Linked DNA regions of Chitinimonas arctica. The protein of the gene in region 1 interacts with the protein of each later gene in a pairwise test. Links are inferred from orthologs where the notes say so. Each region holds a gene or a part of one and is shown on either strand. Other genes may lie near its edges. The genes, in order: recO and recR.

Evidence for each region.
Region 2: the proteins of recO (region 1) and recR interact in binary tests that used the Escherichia coli proteins (3 or more experiments, as listed by UniProt). The link is inferred for Chitinimonas arctica from one-to-one orthologs.

Annotation. Positions count from the first base shown.
Region 1 is NZ_CP041730.1:853,003-860,737, forward strand. The notes cover bases 1-2,720. They hold recO (DNA repair protein RecO), read right to left. Parts: upstream 1,873-2,720; coding sequence 1,129-1,872; downstream 1-1,128. Other genes in these bases: FNU76_RS03710 (cyclic-di-GMP receptor FimW-related protein), read right to left, coding at 1-318; FNU76_RS03715 (SpoIIAA family protein), read right to left, coding at 318-680; acpS (holo-ACP synthase), read right to left, coding at 732-1,127; era (GTPase Era), read right to left, coding at 1,904-2,720. In the rest of the region: more of era, read right to left, coding at 2,721-2,800; rnc (ribonuclease III), read right to left, coding at 2,797-3,492; FNU76_RS03740 (DUF4845 domain-containing protein), read right to left, coding at 3,489-3,854; lepB (signal peptidase I), read right to left, coding at 4,148-5,119; FNU76_RS03755 (glutaredoxin family protein), read right to left, coding at 7,135-7,389; FNU76_RS03760 (DegQ family serine endoprotease), read right to left, coding at 7,382-7,735. UniProt on the Escherichia coli protein: Involved in DNA repair and RecF pathway recombination.
Region 2 is NZ_CP041730.1:1,234,134-1,242,043, reverse strand. The notes cover bases 1,814-4,708. They hold recR (recombination mediator RecR), read right to left. Parts: upstream 3,612-4,708; coding sequence 3,015-3,611; downstream 1,814-3,014. Other genes in these bases: dnaX (DNA polymerase III subunit gamma/tau), read right to left, coding at 4,124-4,708; FNU76_RS05475 (YbaB/EbfC family nucleoid-associated protein), read right to left, coding at 3,750-4,076; minC (septum site-determining protein MinC), read right to left, coding at 1,979-2,722; minD (septum site-determining protein MinD), read right to left, coding at 1,814-1,952. In the rest of the region: FNU76_RS05500 (SEL1-like repeat protein), read right to left, coding at 1-679; cell division topological specificity factor MinE, read right to left, coding at 879-1,139; more of minD, read right to left, coding at 1,143-1,813; more of dnaX, read right to left, coding at 4,709-5,929; FNU76_RS05465 (oxidoreductase-like domain-containing protein), read left to right, coding at 6,037-6,237. UniProt on the Escherichia coli protein: May play a role in DNA repair. It seems to be involved in an RecBC-independent recombinational process of DNA repair. It may act with RecF and RecO.

The DNA.
Region 1 (7,735 bases):
GCGCGCGAAACCGACGATATCGTCCCATAGCTTTTCTTCTATGGCCTTGCCGGCACGGGGATTCTGAATGTATTGCTGGCGAACCTGCTCGTAGGTGGGCTGGATTTTTTCGTCGATGACGAACAAGGCCTGCAGCGTAGCCAGGTTGACGGAATTACGGCCTTCTATCTTGGCCACCATATCCCGTACGGCGGATAGCTGGGTACTGATGTCTTCCTGTTTGATCTCGCGCATCCAGGTCATGGCCGTGCGCGGCTCGGACAGTGGATCCGTGTCGCGCTTGACCATGCCGGTCAGGGATTCGAACAGACGGCGCATCAGCCTTCCACCGGTTGTATTTCAAGCAACCAGCTTTCCGCCTGTTGCAGATTATCGAAGACCAGCACGTCGCTATCCACGAACAGACGCGCCACCCAGGTCGCCCAGGTCGTCCATTGGTCGCTGGTCACCACGGCGATGCGGCCGAACTCGGTGGCATGCTGGCGGGAGAAGCGTATTTCCTCCCACACCACATCCAGGGTGTAGCCCAACATGCCGCTGAGATCGAACAGCAAATTGGGTCGCCCGCGAAACTTCAGCTCATACAGTACGTTCTCTTCGAACTCCCGGTAATCCGCCAAGGTGAATTCGCCGGCAATCGAGGCGAGCACCGCGTGATCCTTGTGTTCGATGGCAATCATCTAGGAGTGTCCTCTTGGTATGACGGTTGAATGGTAACCCGTATGACCCAGTTATAGGCAAGCCGTTCCGGCGCTTTCCAGTATAACGAAAGCCACGGCGGACAATCGTTCATCGCTGAGCGACAGATGGGCATTTTGAATACCCTGTTGTCGCAATAACTGCTGGATCGCCGGATCGAAAATCAGGATGGGTCTGCCGGCTTCATCATGACCGACACCAATGCCGGCCAGCGTGACCGGTGGCCGGATACCGGTACCCAAGGCCTTGGCGAAGGCTTCCTTGGCTGCCCAGCGTTTGGCCAGGAAGCGCGCCGGATCGCTCGCGGCGGCGAACTCGACCTGCTCGTCCGGTGCCAGCAGGCGGGCGAGCAGGCGTTGGCCATGTCGCTGATAACTGTGGCCCAGGCGGGCTATTTCGACAATATCGGTACCGATTCCAAAGATCATTTCAAAGCTTATGCAAGTCGCGCAGAATTTTTCGGGTATGCAGCGGGGCGTCGCCCAGCAACTCGGCCAGCAGTACCCGCATCAACTGTTTGGCCTGCAGTGCCGATTGCGGCTCGCTATAGTCACCCGCGGCCATGGCAGCGAGACTTCGGCCGGACAAACCCACGCCCATGCCCGCCGGGATTTCGTTCGCGGGGACAATGCCTCGTCCACTCAGGAAACGATACTCCCTGGCCGCTTCCACGGGCTGGCCATGTAGATCGCGTGCCAAGGTCAAGCCATATCCCAGCTCGGTCAGCAAGGTCAGTTCGAAGCGCCGCAGGACGGGTTCGACCTCGGTAGGCGCCTTGGCAAGCGCGATCGCGGCGAGCCGATAAGCGTCGAACAGGCCGGGATGGGCATCTTCACGCGGCACCAAGCGCAGCAGCAACTCGTTCAGGTAGAAGCCGCAGATCAGCGGCAAGCCCGTCAGCTGCGCTACCCCGCCCTGCCATTCGGCGGCATGCAGGGTTTTCAGCTCGCCGCCGCCGAACCACGACAGCATCAAGGGCTGAAAAGCCAGCAAATTGCCCCGCAAGCTGGAAGTCGGCCGCCGCGCGCCACGCGCCACCAAGGCCACCCGCCCATGCTGGCGGCTGAGTACCTCGACGATCAGGCTGGTTTCCTTGTACGGATAGCTGTGCAACAACCAGCACGGCGTGGCTTCGACGCGCTGTTTGCTGCGGGCAAAAGTAACGGCGGCCATCAGCAGTTGCCGCGGTCAAGGGCGATGCCGGTCACTCGTAACCGAATTGCCGTACCAAGCGGGTGTCGTCCGCCCAACCGCTCTTGACCTTGACGAAGACCTCCAGATAGACCGTGCAATCGAACATTTTTTCCATGTCGGTACGCGCCTGGGTGGAGATTTCCTTGAGCTTGTCGCCATCGTGGCCGATGATGATGGCCTTTTGCGCGTCGCGGTCCACCAGGATGGAGGCGAAAATGCGGCGCAGATTGCCTTCCTCTTCGTACTTCTCGATCTCCACCGCGGTGGAGTAAGGTAGTTCGTCGCCAACCAGGCGGAATATTTTTTCCCGTATCAGTTCCGAAGCGAGGAAACGCTCGCTGCGGTCGGTGACCTGGTCTTCCTCGTACATCGGCGCGCCTTCAGGCAGCAAGGGCTTGATCACATCGACCAATACATCGATCTTCATGATCTTCTTGGCCGATACCGGCACGATGGCGTGGAACTCGAACTGGGTCGCCATGCGCTGGATAAACGGCAGTAGCTGGCCCTTATCCTTCAGTAGATCGGCCTTGTTGAGCACCAGGATGACCGGGCGATGCTTGGGCAACAGCTTGATGACTTCCAGATCGCGCGCATCGAATTTACTGGCCTCGATCACGAACAAGACCGCATCCACATCCGATAAGGTGGTGGTGACGCCACGGTTCATGGCGTCGTTCAAGGCGCTCTTGTACTTGGTCTGGAAGCCCGGCGTATCGACAAAGACGAATTGGGCATCCGGATCGGTACGGATACCGGTAATGCGATGGCGCGTCGTCTGCGCCTTGCGCGAGACGATGCTGATCTTCTGGCCAATCAAACGATTGAGCAGGGTGGACTTGCCCACATTGGGGCGCCCGACAATGGCGATATAACCAGTGCGGAAGGGAATTGCTTGTTCGGTCATGGCTTGTGCGCTTTCCTGACTGTGGGCAGAGCATCGAGCGCGCGGGTTGCGGCTTCCTGCTCGGCGGCCCGGCGACTCGCGCCTTCGCCCTTGGCAGCCAACGCCAACTCGGCAATCTGGCATTCCACGACGAAATGCTGATCATGCGCCTCGCCGTGCTGGCTGACGATACGGTATTGCGGGAGGGCCAGCCTGCGTGCCTGCAACCATTCCTGCAACTTGGTCTTGCTGTCCTTGCCATGCGTCTCTGGATCGATGGCGGCGATCTTGGGGCCCAGCAGCAAGGCGATGGTCCGGCTGGCCGCGACAAAGTCCTGATCCAGGCAGATGGCGGCGAAGATCGCCTCCAAGGTGTCGGCCAGGATGGACGGCCGTTGAAAACCGCCGCTGCGGGCTTCGCCATCGCCCAGGCGGACGTAATCGCTCAGCTTCAGTGCTTGCGCCAGCTCGGCCAGCGTTTCCTTCTTCACCAGGCTGGCGCGTAGCCGCGATAATTCGCCCTCGCTGCGTTCGGGAAAGGCATCGAACAGCAGCCTGGCCACCACGGCATTGAGTATGCTGTCGCCCAGGAATTCCAGGCGCTCATTATGCGGCACGCCAAAGCTGCGGTGGGTCAGGGCTTGGCCGAGCTTGCCCTGATCGCGAAAATGGTAGGAGAGCGCGGTTTCGAGCCGCGCGGTTTCACCACTCACTTGCCGGCGCCGCCATGGCGTTCCTCGGCGGTGAAGTCGAATAGCAGGCTGACATTGGCGACCAGCGGTATCACACGCTGGTAGGCCACGGTAACCGTGGTGCCCTGCTGATCCTGCAAGATCTCCAGGTCTTCGCCCTTGACCGAGGAAATGTTCTCGATATTGGCCCGCTTGTCGAACGACTCGCGGATATCCGAGACCGGTGCACCGGATTGTTCGACCACCAGCTTCTTGAGCACCGATTTGACGCCGAAGTACTCGCTGTAGGCGGGAATCAATTTAAGCGAGAGGACCAGGGCGCCCCCGAGGATAATGCCCCAGGCAAGCATGGTCACCATGCTGAGGCCACGTTGCTTTTGCATGCTATTTCCTTTTTTATAAGTACGTTGGCGCGAAACAACTAGGACGCACTGAAATATTGCGCGTACTCAAATCGCAGTTCACCACCCGGCAAAGCCGGGTGTTCACGGACTTTGATAAATCAACGATTCCCTCGCTGACTTATCCCACTCCCCCTTACCCGGGCGGCCCCGCCCTCGCCCTGCGAGGGAGCCTCGCTGACGCTCGTTGGCGAGTTAGATCAGTGTATCTCTACGTGATCCGCGCCATTCTAGGGAGACTCGCAAGTTTTGTGAACTTCCGATACGTCCCCGGACTATTGGATACGTGTTCCGATGCGGCTGAAGTCGCCGAAATTCATCCAGATCAGGAAGGCCCGTCCGGCCAGGTGGTCGTCCGGTACGAAGCCCCAGTAGCGGCCATCGTTGCTGTTGTCGCGATTGTCGCCCAGCATCAGGTATCGATTGGGCGGCACGGTGCAGGTAAAGCCGGTCTCGTCGTGCTGGCAATTTTCGCGCATGGGAAAATCCACCACGGAAGCGGGTTGCAGGGTGGGCGTGCCCGGCACATTCAAGGTGTCGTGCGGCTTGTTGCCCAGGGTTTCGCGCATCCTGATCGCCTGCACGGTTTCTACGCCGGTGTCGGAATAAGGATAGTCGCCGACCGGAATGCTATCCACCTTGACGCCATTGATGGTCAGCAGCTTGTTGTGATACTCGACCTTGTCGCCCGGCAGGCCGATCACCCGCTTGATGAAATTGATCTTGGTATCCTGCGGATAGTGGAATACCACCACGTCGCCACGTTCCGGCTTGCCCATCGGAATGATAGGGATATTCAGGAAGGGAATCCGCACGCCATAGGCCGACTTATTGATCAGGATGAAGTCGCCCACCACCAGGCCGGGCCGCATGGAACTGGACGGGATCTGCATCGGTTCGACCACGAAAGTCTTGCCCAGGCCGATCAGGGCCAACACCAGGGCGTTGGAAAAGCCGAAGGCGGCCCAGTCGGGCAGGTTCCGTTCATTGCCCTTGGCCTTGTAGCCGCGCAGGCGGGCGATCAGCGCCAGCACGCTTGCCACCATCATCACGACGAAGAACAGATCGCTTGGGTTGGCGATCATGGAGAGCGCACCCCACGCCCCCACCAAAATCAGGAAGTAGCCCCATAAGGCACCTTCGTTCATCTGCTCGGCATCGTAGACCGGCGTGGCGTTTCGGCGAGCACGCCAAATCAGGATGGGCCCGAGAATCAGGGCGGCAAAGGCGAGCAAAGTCCATTTCATGCGGGCTTCCTTGGCTTTTCTAGTAGTTACGTGGAGCTTGCAGCCTAACGGGAACAAGGACCGCCAGGGATGCTGAAAAGACGAAACGCGGTTTGATGCGTTCGAAACACCAAACCGCGCGATTCATTTACTTATCGCTTACCTGCAGGATGGCCAGGAAAGCCTCTTGCGGAATTTCGACATTACCTACTTGTTTCATCCGTTTTTTACCAGCCTTTTGCTTGTCGAGCAGTTTGCGCTTACGCGAGATATCGCCGCCATAACACTTGGCCAGCACATCCTTGCGTACCGCCTTGACCGTTTCGCGGGCGATGATCTGGGCGCCGATGGCTGCCTGGATGGCGATGTCGAACATTTGGCGCGGAATCAGCTCGCGCATCTTCGAAACCAGCTCGCGACCGCGATAATGGCTGGTGGCACGGTGCACGATCAAGCTGAGGGCATCCACCCGTTCGCTATTGACCAGCACATCGAGCTTGACCAGATCGTCGGCACGGAACTCCTTGAAGTCGTAATCGAGCGAAGCATAGCCACGCGATACCGACTTGAGGCGGTCGAAGAAGTCCATCACCACTTCGGCCATGGGCATGTCATAGGTCAGCATCACTTGCCGGCCCATGTATTGCATATTGCGTTGGTTGCCACGCTTGAGATTACACAGCGTCATGACCGCGCCGACGTATTCCTGCGGCATCAGAATGGTGGCGGTGATGATGGGCTCGCGTATCTCCTCGATCTTGCCCAGGTCGGGCAGGCGCGACGGATTCTCGATTTCGATCAGATCCCCATCACGCATCAGGACCTGGTAGACCACGGTGGGTGCCGTGGTGATCAGGTCCATGTCGAATTCGCGTTCCAGACGTTCCTGCACGATCTCCAGATGCAGCAAGCCGAGGAAACCGCAACGGAAACCAAAACCCAGCGCTTGCGAGACTTCCGGCTCGAAATGCAGGGAGGCGTCGTTGAGCTTGAGCTTTTCGAGGGAGTCGCGCAGCGAATCGTAATCGTGCGATTCGACCGGGTAGAGCCCGGCGAAAACCTGCGACTTTACTTCCTTGAAGCCTGGCAGCGGCTCTTCGGCGGCCGGCTTGACCAGGGTAATGGTGTCGCCCACCTTGGCGGAGGCGATGTCCTTGATCCCGGCGATGATAAAGCCCACCTCCCCGGCACGCAGCGCATCGCGCTGTACCGACTTGGGCGTGAACACGCCGACCTGTTCGCATAGATGCTGCGCCTTGGTGGACATGAACAGCAATTTGTCCTTGGGCTTGACCTGGCCATCCACCACCCGGACAAGCATCACCACGCCGACATAGTTGTCGAACCAGGAATCGATGATCAGCGCCTTGAGCGGACCGTCGGGATTGCCGCCCGGCGCGGGGATCTTGGCAATCACGGCTTCGAGGATATCCTCGATGCCGATACCGTTCTTGGCCGAAGCACGCACCGCATCGGTCGCCTCGATACCGACGATATCCTCGATCTCGGCGATCACCCGGTCGGGCTCGGCTGCCGGCAAGTCGATCTTGTTCAGCACCGCGACCACTTCCACGCCTTGTTCCAACGCGGTATAGCAGTTCGCCACCGTCTGCGCTTCGACGCCTTGCGAGGCATCCACGACCAGCAGCGCGCCTTCGCAAGCGGCCAGGCTGCGGCTTACTTCGTAGCTGAAGTCGACGTGACCGGGGTATCGATCAGATTGAGGTTGTAGATCTGCCCGTCGCGCGCCTTGTAATGCAGCGCCGCGGTCTGGGCCTTGATGGTGATGCCGCGTTCCTTCTCGATATCCATCGAGTCAAGAACCTGCTCACTCATCTCGCGCAGCTCCAGGCCACCGCAGAACTGGATAAATCGGTCTGCCAGCGTGGATTTGCCGTGGTCGATATGGGCGATGATGGAGAAATTGCGGATGTGATTCATAGACTTCGAGCCTTAGCGGCCGGGACACCAATCAAGGTAAGGCGGCATGAAAAATGGGCACGTTGCTACGTGCCCACGTTGAATTTCAAGTGATTTTACCGGATTCGGGCCAGATAAGCATCCAGCGCCATTCGATTGAGGTGATAGAAGCAGATGATCTCGTCCTGATCGCCCGTCAGGACAGGCACCATCCGGTCATATTTCTCTTCGGCGGCGTCGCTATCGTCGATATCGAACCAGACGATATCGAGATGCAGATCCGGCGCCAGCAGACGCAATTCCTCCCGCATCTGCTGGCACAACCCGCAATATTCACGCCCGTAGAGGGTGAGCAGTGCGAGTTCAGTCACTGGATTTCTCGGACTTGTCGCCCAGCTTCAGGCTGACGAACATGGCCGCTTCGCCGCGACGGATCCGCAATGCCACCGAACTACCCGCCTTGGCGGCGGACAGCACACCGTCCAGGTGCGCCAGGGACTTCACGTCTTCCCCGGCGATACCCACGATCACATCGCCTGGCTGGATACCGGCCCGCGCCGCGGGGCCATTGACGTCGACAACCTGCAGCCCGAATTTCAGGCCCAGTTGCCGCAGCAGGCGCGGATCGGCTTCGCGCACGGCCAAACCGGATTTGGCGCCCGCCTCGCTCTTCCTGTCGGCTTTCCGCTCACGTTGCGCGGAACGTCCGTCAGCGGC
Region 2 (7,910 bases), 380 kb from region 1 along the record:
TGGCCAGGTCGGGCAACAGCACGCTGCCGTATTGCTGGCGGGCCGTTTCGGAGAGTTCATACCAGCTGGACTTGCCCGATTCACCCACCAGCTTGGCGTAGGTCTGCCAGTCGCGCTGGATGGCCTCGCGCATGCTGGGCGCCAGGTAGGCGGCGTCCGGGCTGGCAAGATCGATGAACAGGGGTTTCTCGATCCGCTGCTGGCTGTTGCGGGCTACCCCGAAATCGATTAGCGCGAGGCTATCGAAGTCGATCTGGTATTTATCGTTTTGCCGCAGCACGATCAGGTCGGGACGCAAGCCGCCGTGTACCAGGCCGGCCCGGCTGAGATGCGCTAAAGCGCGCAGGGCCGCCAAGATCAGCCGGACCAGATCACTGGAACGCTGGAAGGGGTGTTCCAACTGACCCACCGGCGTAGCCAGCCAATGCGTGAGCGGATGGCCGGCCGCTTCCGAAATCAATACATTGCGGTCCAGGTCCACCCCGATAAAGCGGGCCGCGTAACGCGGATCACGTTGGAAACCCTGCAGAATCCGAGCCTCATGGCAAAGCCAATATTCGGCGGCTGGATAGTCGGCGGACAGGCGTTTGCACCAGCGTTCGGTGGCGCGCTGACTGAGGAATTTTTCGAGCTGGATCGGGCGCTCGGGGTGTGTATTGACTTCTGCTTCGTCGGTCATGGTGTTCAGTGTGATATCCCGCTCTCTGGCTGGCTTTGGCGGCGAGTATGGCAGCAAAAAAGCCGGGTGATGCCCGGCTTGATAAGACGGACCCTCGCTATTTGCATTTACGCGACGTTTGGCGCCCATCCCCCCGCCTTCACGAGGGGGTGCCTATGTCCGCCGGAAATGCAACTCGACGCTACCTTTGGATTTCAACCTACCGTTTTACCGTTTCCGGCAGGACGATATTGACCTCCAGCACATCGTAGTCATCCTGGCGTTCCAGCGACACCTTGATGTCGTCCTGGCCCACCGAGACATATTTGGAGATGACGGCGATCAACTCCTGCTGCAAGGCAGGCAGGTAATCGGGTCCGCCACGCCCGGCCCGTTCATGCGCCAGGATGATCTGCAGCCTTTCGCGCGCCACCGACGCCGACTTCTTCTTGCTGCCAAGCAAATAATCGAGAAAAGACATGGCTTACCCTCCGAACAGGCGCTTGAGCCAGCCTTGCTTGGGCGTCTCGATAAAGCGCAATGGGCGATCTTCGCCCAGGAAACGTGCCACCACATCCTTGTAGGCTTCGGATACTTCCGAGCCTTCCAGGTGAACGGCCGGTGTGCCGCTATTGGAAGCCTGCAGGACGGATTCCGATTCCGGAATGACGCCGATCAGTGGAATGCGCAGCAGATGCTTGATATCGTCCAGCGACAGCATTTCGCCGGCATCTACCCGCTTGGGAGCATAGCGGGTAATCAGCAGGTGGGCCTTGAGGGATTGCCCCTGCTCGGCCTTGCGCGATTTCGCATCCAGAATACCCAGGATACGGTCCGAATCGCGTACCGAAGAGACTTCCGGATTGGTCACCACCAGGGCTTCGTCGGCGAAATAGAGCGCCAGCAGGGCGCCGGTTTCGATGCCGGCCGGAGAGTCGCAGATAATGTAGTCGAAGCCGTCCGCCGCCAGCTCGTTCAACACTTTTTCCACGCCTTCGCGGGTCAGTGCTTCCTTATCCCGCGTTTGCGAAGCGGGCAGGACGAACAAATTGTCGCAATGCTTATCCTTGATCAGCGCCTGGCTCAGCTTGGCTTCACCCTGGATCACATTGACGAAGTCATATACCACGCGGCGCTCGCAGCCCATGATGAGGTCGAGATTGCGCAGACCCACATCGAAGTCGATGACGGCGACTTTATTGCCGCGTAGCGCGAGGCCGGATGCGAAGCTGGCACTGGTGGTGGTCTTGCCTACGCCACCCTTGCCGGAGGTCACGACGATGATTTTTGCCACGTTTTTTCCCTGAAATATTCAACGAATCAATCGAGCGCCAGCGCTTCGATCACGAGTTTGTTGCCGTCCAGCCTTACCTGGGCGGCTTGGGCCTTAATGCTCTGCGGCAACGGCTCATCCAGGGAGCGATAGATGCCGGCGATGGAGAGCAGTTCGGCTTGCATGCAATGGGTAAAGATACGGACGCCGGTATCGCCGCGCGCACCGGCCAGGGCGCGACCGCGCAAGGGTGCGTAGACATGGATATTGCCGTCGGCGATGACCTCGGCGCCATGGCTCACCAGGGCCAGCACGATCAGGTCGCCGCCGCGCGCGTAGACCTGTTGGCCGCTGCGCACGGGTTTATCGATGATCAGCGTCTGATTGACCGCGGCCACCGGTGCGGGTTTCGCCTCGCAGGTTCGGCTATCCACGGCCGTGTCGCGCAGGGGCGTGTCGGGCAATAGCGCCAGGCCGGCCCTGATCACCGCCTCGCGAGCCGCCGCGCCGACCCCGCGCGCTGCTACTGCTTGCAAGCCGGATTTACGCAGAATGCTGATCAAGCCGCTCAAATCAAGCGCGGTGGCATGGGGTGGCCAATCAGCCAGCTCCAGGACCACGGCATCTCCGCCGAAAAAATCGGCCCTGCCACCCAGTTTCTGGCTGAGTGCCGCTTCGAGGCCGGCAAGATCGGCAGTCTTGGGAGCAAAGGCGATCAGATTGAGCGCAGCGCTCTTGATTTCAAACAAGGCGGTACTACGGGCGGGGGCCGGCTTGATGGAAGCAGTCATCGAATGCGCTCGGCGGCGGTTGACAAAATTGTTGCCGAGTTTACTAGGTTCACGGCGCAAGCTTCAACAGAAGGTGCTGTGGGTAACTTTGTGGACAGACTCGCGGCAAAATCAGAGTGATTACTTGAATGCCCCATACTGCTTGGGGTGAAGTAAAGCAAGGATTTTAATATTTTCATATAAATCAAGGAATTGAACTTGCAAAGCAGATCCTTGCAGGCCAGCGTGTTGCTGAGGCAATACAGTGCCGGCAGGTGGGGGAAAAGTGGATAAGTACTTCTGTATGTACCGATCACAAACTGCGCCGCTCCAATAAAGCTTGCGCCAGTGTACTGCTATCCACATGCTCGAGTTCACCGCCCGAGGGCAGGCCACGGGCAATCCGGCTGACCCGCAAGCCCTGTGCGCGTAGTAATTCGGCCAGATAATGGGCAGTTGCTTCACCCTCCACTGTGAAGTTGGTGGAAAGAATCACCTCCTCCACTTCACCATCCTGGGCGCGCGCAAGCAACTTGTCGAAATGAATATCGTCGGGGCCTACCCCATCCAACGGTGAAAGTTTGCCCATCAGCACGAAATAGCAGCCCTTGAATGCCAAGGTCTGTTCAATACGCAGCAAATCGGTAGGCATCTCCACCACGCAAAGCTGGCGTTTGTCGCGGGCCGGATCGGCGCATAGCTCGCAAAGATCGAATTCGGTAAAGGTATTGCAGCGCTGGCAATGGCGCAGCTTGGTCAAGGCATCGGCCAGGGCGTGGGCCAAGGCGGCCGCGCCCGACTGATTGCGCTGCAGCAGGTGATAAGCCATGCGTTGCGCCGATTTCGGACCCACGCCGGGAAGAATGCGCAGCGCATCGATCAGCTGGTCAAGCGAAGAGGGGATTTTCATGGGATGCCAGGCGGTGCTTTGGGAATGGGGTCAGGTCCATCGATGGACGCCCCGCAAGCCCGTCAAATCGGTTTACACCGCGTGACGGGCTCGGCCCTCGTCAGGAGAGGCCGGGGGTGGCGCCTAGCGTGAAATCAATCAAAAAGGCAGCTTCATGCCTGGCGGCAGGTTCAGGCCGGCGCTGAAGCCGGCCATCTTGTCCTGCGAAGTCTGCTCGGCTTTACGCAAGGCGTCGTTGAAGGCCGCGGCAATCAGGTCCTCCAGCATTTCCTTGTCGTCCATCACGCTGGGGTCGATCTGAATGCGGCGCACCAGGTGGTGGCAATTCATGACGATCTTGACCATACCGCCGCCGGACTGGCCCTCCACGTCGACCTCGGCCAGTTGCTCCTGGGCCTTCTTCATATTTTCCTGCATCTGCTGGGCTTGCTTCATCAGATTGCCCAGTCCGCCCTTGTTAAACATGCTTGCTCCTTGAAACTTGAATGGGAAGGGATGGAAGAAAATCGCGCTCAAACAGGGTCTGTGCGCGTTTGTATCGTGTCGGGCAGCACTGTGGCGCCAAAATCGGCGATCAGCGACTGCACGAAGGGATCGCTATTGAGCGCATCGGCCGCATCGGCCAGGCGCGCTTGCCGCTCGCGCTGTTGCTGTGCGGCCGGCGTGGCGTGGCTGACACCGCCGACCGAGATCGTGACATGGGCCCGTTGGCCAAAATGCTGGCTCAAGGCCTGTTCCAGCTTTTCACGATAATCCGGCCCCGCGACCACTTTGTGCGCATCGGGCACGGCCAACTGGAAGCTGAGGCCCTCGTGGCTTTGCAATTCGGCATGCTGTGCCAGCATGACCGCCAGGCCACCCAGCTTCAGGCGACCCACCAAGGCAGCCCAGTCTCCGGTGAACTCGGCCGGTGCTTCGGGAGGCGCCTCTTCCGGCATCTCCTGCGCCACTTCGGCTACCGGCGCGACAAATGGCACGGGAGGGGTTTCTAGCGCGTCCGGCAGTTCTTCCCAGGGTGGGGTAGGCCTGGTCTCGGCGATCGGCGCGGGCGCCGGTACCGGTTCCGGTTCCGGTTCCGGGGAGGGTATTGCCAAAGGCGCAGCCGCCATCGCATCACTCCCTGCGGAGGAGGTTTGCGCAGTCTTCACCCCGGTATCGCCCGGGGAGGGGAGGGGAAGCGCTTCGCGGGCAGGGGGGGGAGAGGAATCCGGCCCTGTGGCCACGTACTGTTTGCGTGCAGGGGCGAAAGCCAGCATGCGCAGCAGCGTCATACTCATTCCGGCGAACTCGTCGGGCGCCAAGGAAAGATCGCGCCGGCCCTGCAGGGCGATCTGATAATAGAGCTGTAGATCTTCGGCGCTGAACAGCGGAACTAGCCGATTCAGCTCACCATACTGTGGGTGGTCGGTCGAGATGGTGCTGGGCACGGCTTGCAGCAGCGCCAATTGATGCAGCAGGGAAGCCAGTTCCTGCAGGGCTGCGTCGCTGCCGACCCCGCGCGTCACCAAATCTTCCGCCGCCGCCATCAAGCCTGCGCCATCTTGAGCCGCCAGCCTGGTCAGCAACTCAAACAGATAGGATTGATCCACCGCGCCCAGCATGGCTCTTACGCCGGCTTCCTCTACCGTGCCCGCGCCATATGCGATGGCCTGGTCCAGCAGGGATAAGGCATCCCGCATACTTCCGGCTGCAGCGTGACCCAGCAAGGTCAGGGCGCCGGCTTCGTAGCCCACCGACTCGGCTTCCAGCACGTGCCGCAGGTGACCGCTGATCTGGGCTGGCAGCATTTGCCTTAACGAGAACTGCAGGCAGCGCGACAATACGGTGACCGGCACCTTCTGCGGATCGGTGGTGGCCAGGATAAACTTCACATGGCTGGGCGGCTCTTCCAGCGTTTTCAGCATGGCGTTGAAGGCACTCTTGGACAGCATGTGCACTTCGTCGATGATGTAAACCTTGAAGCGGCCTTGCGTGGGCGAGTACTGGGCGTTATCCAGCACCTCGCGGATATTGTCGATACCGGTGTTGGAGGCAGCGTCGATCTCCAGCAGATCGACGAAGCGACCCGCATCGATCTGCTTGCATGCATCGCATACGCCACAAGGCGTGGCGGTCAGGCCTGTTTCGCAGTTGAGCGATTTCGCCAGAATGCGGGCAATAGTGGTCTTGCCCACCCCTCTGGTGCCGGTAAGCAGGTAGGCATGGTGCAAGCGCTGGTTTTCCAGTGCGTTGCTCAAGGCCTTGACTACATGCTCCTGCCCTACCAGGGTTGCAAAGGATCTCGGTCGCCACTTACGGGCCAGTACTTGATAGGTCATGTCGGCGATTCTAGCAGAAGCACTCGCGGACATTGTGCCGAGCGCCACCACAGTAGAACGAATTGGCTGATTGCCAATATGCAGTACAAAGGAGAGTAGATACCGTGATGTCCGATTCGCCAAGTGCCTGGCCGGCAGATGATCCGCCGCCCGAGCCACCTATCGCGCCGCCACCCGAAGCATGCTGCGGGAGCGGTTGTGACCCCTGTATTTTCGATTTCTACAGCGAGGAGGTGCAGCAGCACCGTCTCTTGCTGGCGCAATGGCAGGCGCGACAAGCCTTGCGTGAGCACACTAAACCTATATAGCAAATTTTCTTCGCATCAAGCAAAGCGCCCCGTTTTACGGGGCGCTTTGCTTGTTTGGTGCGGGATTTGCAGTGGGGCCTGAACCTGCCGTTCTGCGTAGTCACCGGCCGCCATGAAAAAAGTATTCATGACGGGTATATTACGGATCAATGACTTATTGAATTCTCGCGCCGTTCCCCGGTAAGTTTTACAGAAGGGTGTTGACGGCCGGCGGGGTGGTGCGTATAGTTCGCTTCTCTGCTGCTGACGCAGACAAAAACGAAGCGAAACACACGATGTTAGCCGAGTTAGTCTGAACAAGCAAACGCTCTTTAACAAGATACAACCGATAAGCGTAGGCACTTGGCTTTAGGCTAAAGGCTTACGAGATTTGACGGCTTAGGCTGTTGAATCAAGCAATGCCAGTTTTGTTTCAAAAACAGAGATTGAACTCAAGAGTTTGATCCTGGCTCAGATTGAACGCTGGCGGCATGCTTTACACATGCAAGTCGAACGGATTTGAGGGGCTTGCTCCTCAAGTTAGTGGCGAACGGGTGAGTAATGCATCGGAACGTACCGTGTAGTGGGGGATAACTATCCGAAAGGATAGCTAATACCGCATACGATCTACGGATGAAAGCGGGGGCTCGCAAGACCTCGCGCTATACGAGCGGCCGATGTCGGATTAGCTAGTTGGTGGGGTAAAGGCTCACCAAGGCAACGATCCGTAGCGGGTCTGAGAGGATGATCCGCCACACTGGGACTGAGACACGGCCCAGACTCCTACGGGAGGCAGCAGTGGGGAATTTTGGACAATGGACGAAAGTCTGATCCAGCCATGCCGCGTGAGTGAAGAAGGCCTTCGGGTTGTAAAGCTCTTTTGTCCGGGAGCAAATCCTGCCTGCTAATACTAGGTGGGGATGAGAGTACCGGAAGAATAAGGACCGGCTAACTACGTGCCAGCAGCCGCGGTAATACGTAGGGTCCAAGCGTTAATCGGAATTACTGGGCGTAAAGGGTGCGCAGGTGGTTGTGCAAGCCAGATGTGAAATCCCCGGGCTTAACCTGGGAACTGCATTTGGGACTGCACGGCTAGAGTGTGGCAGAGGGGGGTGGAATTCCGCGTGTAGCAGTGAAATGCGTAGAGATGCGGAGGAACACCAATGGCGAAGGCAACCCCCTGGGTTAACACTGACACTCATGCACGAAAGCGTGGGGAGCAAACAGGATTAGATACCCTGGTAGTCCACGCCCTAAACGATGTCTACTAGTTGTTGGAGCAGCAATGCTTTAGTAACGCAGCTAACGCGTGAAGTAGACCGCCTGGGGAGTACGATCGCAAGATTAAAACTCAAAGGAATTGACGGGGCCCGCACAAGCGGTGGATGATGTGGATTAATTCGATGCAACGCGAAAAACCTTACCTACCCTTGACATGTAACGAACCTCGCAGAGACGTGAGGGTGCCCGAAAGGGAGCGTTAACACAGGTGCTGCATGGCTGTCGTCAGCTCGTGTCGTGAGATGTTGGGTTAAGTCCCGCAACGAGCGCAACCCTTGTCCTTAGTTGCTACCATTCAGTTGAGCACTTTAAGGAGACTGCCGGTGACAAACCGGAGGAAGGTGGGGATGACGTCAAGTCCTCATGGCCCTTATGGGTAGGGCTTCACACGTCATACAATGGTCGGTACAGAG